One region of the Bradyrhizobium sp. CCBAU 11357 genome, then DNA from elsewhere that is predicted to be linked to it. Evidence: predicted binding sites of a transcription regulator. Region 1 holds the regulator's gene; the other holds the start of a gene.

Region 1 (3,576 bases):
TGACCGATGTTGGCCGTGGCGCTCGTCATTCTCGTCCTTGCCATGGCTATCCTCGTTCCGGTCTGTCTCGCCTTCCGCATCATGCCGCGGCGGAGTTGAGCCGACCTCCTCCACCCACCGATCACGCAGGATAAATCATCCCGCGTGCTGCTTTGCCTCACGCCTGCACTCGGCTAGAACTCTCGCCGCCCATTTACCGATGTGCTCAGCAGGAGTTCGCCCGTGGCCCTGATGCCGGTTTCTGACGCGCTTGCCGCGGTGCTGACCGGCGCCGAGCCGCTGGCTGAAGAGATGGTTTGCCTCGACGAGGCCCACCATCGTGTGCTCGCGCACGATGTCGCGGCGCGGCGCACGCAGCCGCCGGAGGCGATGTCGGCGATGGACGGCTATGCCGTGCGCGCATCCGACGCGGCCATCGAGTCCAGGCTGACCGTCGTCGGTGCGGTCGCGGCGGGTCGGCCGTTCGCGGGAAGGATCGGCCCCGGCGAAGCCGTGCGGATCTTCACCGGCGGCGTCGTTCCCGACGGCGCCGATGCGGTCGTGATCCAGGAGGACACAATTGCCGACGGCAAGCATGTCACGATCAAGGAAGCCGCAATTTGTGGCCGGCACATCCGCCCTGCGGGGGTGGACTTCCGCGAAGGCGACGTGCTGCTGCGCAAGGGAATCCGTCTCACCGAGCGCGATCTCGCCCTCGCCGCCGGAATGAATCATCCTCATCTCGCCGTTATCCGCCGCCCGAGGGTCGCGATTCTCGCCACCGGCGACGAGCTGGTGATGCCCGGCACCGCGCCTGGTCCCGGTCAGATCGTCTATTCCAATGGCTATGCCCTGCACGCCCTTGCCCGCAGCGAGGGCGCCGAGACCATCGACCTCGGAATTGCCGCCGATACGCTGGAATCCACGTCCGCCGGCATCCGCCGCGCACGCGAGAGCGGCGCCGACATCCTGGTCACGACCGGCGGTGCGTCGGTCGGCGACCACGATCTGGTCCAGCAGGCGCTCAAGGGCGAAGGCATCGCGATGGCGTTCTGGAAGATCGCGATCCGGCCCGGCAAGCCGATGATGCATGGTCGGATAGGCGCGATGCGCGTGATCGGCCTGCCCGGCAATCCCGTGTCGTCATACGTATGCGCCTTCCTGTTCATGGTGCCCTTGATTCGCGCCCTGTCGGGCCGTTCAGTGATTCATCATCAGCGCGAGCGCGCCGTGCTGGGCCGCGACCTCGGCGCCAACGATCAGCGCGAGGATTATCTGCGTGCGCGGCTGGAGGTGCGCGACGACGGCACGCGCGTCGCCCTTCCCGTCAGCCATCAGGACTCCTCCCTGCTTGCGAATCTCGCTGCGGCACAGGTACTTCTCGTGCGCGCACCGTTCGCGCCGAAGGCCGAGTCCGGCACGCCTTGCGAGGTGCTGCGGCTGCCCGTCTGAGCTGCCCGGCCACACGCATCCGCGAGTTTGGCTGCGTTCACCATAAATTAAGCAGTTGCGGAACACATATCGAACATATAGTGTCCGTTCATGATTTGTTTCGAGGATGTAGCGGCTTATTGCCGACTTCATCGTCTCGGAATCGAACGACATCAACCGGGGGACTTTGGTCGAGATGTTGACGCGCAAACAATACGAGCTTCTGCGGTTCATCAGCGAACGTCTGAAGGAAAGCGGCGTGCCGCCGTCCTTCGACGAGATGAAGGATGCGCTCGACCTGCGCTCGAAGTCAGGCATTCATCGCCTGATCACTGCGCTCGAGGAGCGCGGCTTCATTCGCCGCCTGCCCAACCGCGCCCGCGCCATCGAGGTGATCAAGCTGCCCGAGCTCCAGGCCGCCGCCGGCAATCGCCGCGGCTTCACCCCGAGCGTCATCGAGGGCAATCTCGGCAAGGTGCGCGCGAGCTCCAGCACGCCCGCGGATGAGGGCGAGCGCCCCGTCGCGGTACCCGTGATGGGCCGCATCGCGGCCGGCACGCCGATCGAGGCGCTGCAGACCCGCAGCCACACCATCAGCGTACCGCCGGACATGCTCGGCTCGGGCGAGCACTACGCGCTCGAGGTGCGCGGCGATTCGATGGTCGAGGCCGGCATCCTCGACGGCGACATGGCGCTGATCCAGCGCAACGAGACCGCCAATACCGGCGACATCGTGGTGGCGCTGATCGACGACGAGGAGGCCACGCTCAAGCGCTTCCGCCGCCGCGGCGCCTCGATCGCGCTCGAGCCCGCCAATGCCGCCTACGAGGTCCGCATTCTTCCGCCGAACCGCGTGAAGATCCAGGGCAAGCTGATCGGGCTTTACCGGAAGTACTGATACCGGAAGTAAGCGCTACGCGCGCTTCGTTCGTCGATCCAAGATTGGAGCGGATACTTGTCCGCTCCGGCCGGATGGTCTCTCTGGTTCTGCGCTGACTGTTCGGCGCCTCTTCCCGCGCGACACTCGCCCATGCGGACACGCGGCCATTTCGCTCCGCCGGTAGAGTTGTGCCGACAGCGCCGATAGTGCGGGCCAAATGCAAGGACGCGAGGTTTGTTCCTATCGAATCCGGGAAAGATAATGTGATCGCGTGCTGCGGATGCGAGCCGCAGATTTGCCCATAACCGAGCAGAGCGTTGGAGGCTTCCACTCTGATAGAGGCCTGCGCCTCGAAAGAGACGCGGGTCGCTATCCCAGTATGAGGAGCACCCGATGTGTGACTATAGCCTGCATGCCGTCGCGACGCGCCCCGCCGAAGTTGGCGAGACGATCGTCACGACAACCTTCCGCGGCACCTCGACGCGCGGCTTCGCCTCCGAAGCCGATCTCTCCGTCGCGGTCTGTCTGCTGCCGGGAACGGAGCTCGCTTTCGCCGATAACGTCCGCTATGACAACCGCTGGATCTGGACGCGCACCGTCAACTCCCGCGTCGGCAAGTTCGGCAAGATCGACCCGCACATTCCCGATCGCCATCATGACGCGATCGAATTTCCGGACGGCAAGTACGTGCTGGTGACGCAGCTCGTCGAAGGCCAGCGCGCGACCGTGCTGCAATTGCCGGTGACGCAGCAAGCCATCGAGCGCGAGCACAAGCCGCAGATCGTCGCCGACACGCGGCCCACGATCACGCGCCTGCCGATCGGCTGACGCCGTCGGCCCCGACCGAAAAGTCGAGGGCCAAATTCAAATGCCATCGCCGGCCGCGGCCGGCGAGATGGTATGGTTTGCGTCCTGCGGGATCCCGTCGGACCGATTTTCCCCGCATCGATCTTCAATCGTCGGCCTGCAAGTCGGCCTCCGATGGCGTTGCGTCCCGGTTGCGAGGCAGGGCCGTCTTCGGCACGAGGCTGCCGTCGAAATCCCCCTCGCCGGCGCCGGCCGGCAGCCAAGGACGGCTTGCCCCTCTCGCCCTCACCGCCTGCACCGAAAAACCCTCTCCGCTTCGCGTCAGAGCCAGCGCGCCCTGACTGGCAAGACGCGCCCGATCGACGACCATCGCCGCGCAATCGGGCGGCGCGGGCCGCGCCGTCACCACCAGCGCGGCGCGGCTGCAATCATCGGCCAGCGCGTCGATGCGCGTCGCCAACGCGATCAGCCGTCCGTCC
Region 2 (3,576 bases), on a different contig from region 1:
TTCTCGTTCCGCAACATCATCCTGAGTTTCGCGAGCCTGTTCGCGGCCTTCTCGGTCGCCTGCGCCTTTACCCACGATTTGCCGTCGATGATCGCGATGCGCGGCCTCCAAGGATTCTTCGGCGGCGTGCTGATCCCGATGGCGTTCACGCTGGTCTTCACCAGGCTGCCGAAGGGCCAGCAGCCGATCGGCCTTGCCATGTTCTCGCTCGCCGTGACCTTCGCACCGGCGATCGGGCCGACCATCGGCGGCTATCTCACCGAGAATTACGGCTGGCAGACCATTTTCTTCGTCAACGTGCTGCCCACGGCGGTGATGGTCACCACGCTGTTCTTCACGCTGGAGCGCCAACCTCCGAACCTCGCTTTGCTGCGCGAGGGCGACTGGTTCGGCATTGCGACCATGGCGATCGGCCTCGCTTCGCTGCAAGCCGTGCTCGAAGAAGGCAACAAGGACGACTGGTTCGGGTCGCCTTTCATCGTGCGGCTCGCGGTCATCGCCGCGATCAGCCTGTCGCTATTCATCGTCAACGAGCTGATGGTGGAGAAGCCGCTGCTGCGCCTGCGCCTGTTGACGCAGTGGAATTTCGGCATCGGCACCATCGCGGCGGTGTTCCTCGGCTTCGCGCTGTTCGGCTCGGTCTATCTCCTGCCCGCCTATCTCGGCCAAGTGCAGGGCTACAATGCCGAGCAGATCGGCAACGTGCTGGCCTGGACCGGGCTGCCGCAGCTTCTGCTGATTCCGCTGGTGCCGAAGCTGATGCAGCGTTTCGACGGCCGCTATGTCGCGACCGTGGGCCTGCTGCTGTTCGCCGCGAGCTCCTTCATGAACATCCAGATGTCGCTCGATTATTCTGGCGATCAGTTCCTGATGCCCAACATCGTGCGTGCGGTCGGCCAGGCGCTGACGCTCGCGCCGCTCTCGGCACTCAGCCTCGGCAGCGTCGCGCCGCAGGATGCGGCGGCGGCCTCCGGCATCTCCAACATGATGCGCAACCTCGGCGGCGCCATCGGCACCGCGGTGCTCGCCACCATCGTCACCAAGCGCGAGCAGTTCCACTCCAACATCATCGGCCATTCGGTCACGCTCGGCCGCGAGGAGGTCCGCGCCCGCATCGCGCAGATGACGGACTATTTCATGGCCCACGGCGTCCCCGACCCCAACGCCGCACGCGAGCAGGCCATCATCGCGCTCGGCAAGACCGTGAAGCGCCAGGCGCTGGTGATGGGCTATTCCGACACCTTTGCCGTGATCGGCGTGGTGCTGGTCCTCGCCGCGATCGCGGTGCTGCTGACGCGGCGCGTGAAGGCGGCCGGCGGGGGTGGCGCGCATTAGAGCTCGAAAACGTACGACCAAATCGACGCGGCCGTCACGCTTGACGGCCGCGTCCTTTTGTGTTCCCTATTTGTTCATATCAATTATAGGTTGCTCAAGGGGACACTTCATGAGCGATACTCAGGTCGAGGCCGTGCCGGCTCAGCTCGTGCTGCATGCTGACGAAGATACTCCGCGTGAATTCATCGTTGACCTGTTGCGTCGCGTCTTCGGCAAGTCGGAAAGCGAAGCCGCCTCCGTGATTGCCGACATGGAGAGGCATGGCGCGGCAGCCTGCGGTCCCTACCCACCACCGGTCGCAGGCGCCCTGCTGGAATCTGCAAGGCGTCGTGTCGCTGCCGCCGGCCACCCACTCCTGATCACAAGCGAAACGTCGAAGCCCTGCTGCGAGCTTTGCGGCCGACCGATCGCGCAGTCGGAAGCACAATTGGTGGACCGCACAGTGTGGCTGTGCGCCGATTGCGTACTCGCAGCAGCAAGCGCATCGCAGGACCTCCCCTCGGAGGAGTTCAATTACACGTTCGGTGTCTTGAATTGGCACTTCGCCGATGTGCCGCGGAGTCAGCTGGTGACCACGGTACGCCAATTTCCTGGCCACATGCGGGCAGACGTCCAGGCCGCAATCGACCGATTATTTGCGTCTCCGGTCCGGCTATTCGGTATCGCCGAGGACCGCCGCTACGAGACGCTATCCATGTCGAGATTGATGCAGAACGACGGTTTCGCGGCGACGATCGCACCGCTTCAGTACAACGACGTCGATATCGGCGAACCGACACCAGCCAAGTGCCTCGACAATGGTCTTTGGCTTTGCGCAACCGCTGGTCTCCGCTACGCGGTGCTTCTGGCCATTCATCGTGAATACGGCCGCGAGATCGGCGTGCGGATCGAAATCATGGCGCCGGCCGGGGCCGCAGGCTCAGCGCTTGTCCAGCAGTGCTTCAGCGCGCTGGAGGACGCCGTTCAGGCCGCGCGCACCTACCGCGGCAAGATTCTCTCTCTCGATGCCGATTCCGACTACCGTGGGCGCTCGCGCGGGATCACAGTGCACCGGCTTCCTTCCGTCAGTCGTGACGAGGTGATCCTGCCTGGACAGACGTTACGGCTACTTGATCGTAACGTCCTGAACTTCGTGGGCACGCGGGACGTGCTGCGCCGCCTCGGACAGTCGACCCGGAAGGGTATCTTACTCTACGGCCCACCCGGCACGGGCAAGACTCACACCATCCGCTATCTCGCGGCCCATCTGCCCGGTCATACCACGCTGATCATCACTGCGGAGCAAATCGGCCTGCTCGGCGCCTATATGAATCTCGCTCGCCTCCTGCAACCGGCCATGGTTGTGATCGAAGACGTCGATCTCATCGCGCGGCAGCGCGAGAACATGAGCGGCTGCGAAGAACCGCTGCTCAACCGATTACTTAACGAGATGGATGGCTTGAAGCAGGACGCTGACATCCTGTTCGTGCTGACAACAAATCGGCCTCAGCAACTCGAAGGCGCCCTAGCGGGCCGCCCCGGTCGCATAGATCAGGCCATCGAAGTGCCGCTTCCCGACGAGACCGGCCGCAACAAACTGGTCCGGCTCTACGGCAAGGGACTGCCACTCGACGACGCCGTCGTCACCGAAGCCGCCAGGCGCAGCGAAGGCACGAGTTGCGCATTCATCAAGGAATTGATGCGGCGCCTGGCACAAGCGAGCCTCGCGCGCGATGGCGGAAATTCCGTCATTTCCGCCGATATCGACGAAGCCCTCGATGACATGCTGTTCTCCGGCGGCCGGCTCAATGCGCGACTGCTCGGCGGCGCGCAGGCGATGGCGGCGGGATGATCGGAGCATGTCTCCCTCTCCGCGTCTTCGCGGGGAGAGGTGAAGGGTCACTGCGCGCAGAAATAGCTCGACGCCTCCGTCACCGGTCCCGACTTGTCGTGCGGCCAGGCCGGCCAGCGGCACAGTGGCAGCGCGCGGACGACAGGGAACGCGTGCAACCTTCGCCCGTCCGTCAATCGCTGACGCCGGCTTTCCGTCAGAACGACCCCAGCGCACTGCCGAGGGCAATCACGGCCGTCAGCGCCAGGAGCGAGGTCACGATGCCCACCATGACGATGTCGAAATAGCTGTCGCGGTGAGTCAGGCCGCAGATCGCGAGCAGGCTGACCACCGCACCATTGTGCGGCAGGATGTCCAGCGTTCCCGCGCCGATCACCGCCACGCGATGCATCAACGCAAGGTCGATGCCG

The links. The regulator LexA, encoded in region 1, represses DNA repair genes until DNA is damaged. The targets are predictions, from matches to a motif close to TGTTCNNNNTGTGTTCNG.
Region 2: the regulator LexA is predicted to act here: its motif matches at 1,396-1,413, upstream of XI05_RS32110 (ATP-dependent Clp protease adaptor ClpS).

The regions. Positions count from the first base shown of each region.
Region 1 is NZ_LBJW01000106.1:37,294-40,869, reverse strand. It holds gene XI05_RS24295 (hypothetical protein) at 1-3, shown strand, start outside; gene XI05_RS24290 (molybdopterin molybdotransferase MoeA) at 223-1,431, shown strand; gene lexA (transcriptional repressor LexA) at 1,607-2,308, shown strand; gene XI05_RS24280 (hypothetical protein) at 2,684-3,118, shown strand; gene XI05_RS24275 (ComEC/Rec2 family competence protein) at 3,243-3,576, opposite strand, start outside.
Region 2 is NZ_LBJW01000111.1:15,302-18,877, reverse strand. It holds gene XI05_RS32115 (DHA2 family efflux MFS transporter permease subunit) at 1-1,335, shown strand, start outside; gene XI05_RS32110 (ATP-dependent Clp protease adaptor ClpS) at 1,445-3,166, shown strand; gene XI05_RS32105 (GntP family permease) at 3,363-3,576, opposite strand, start outside.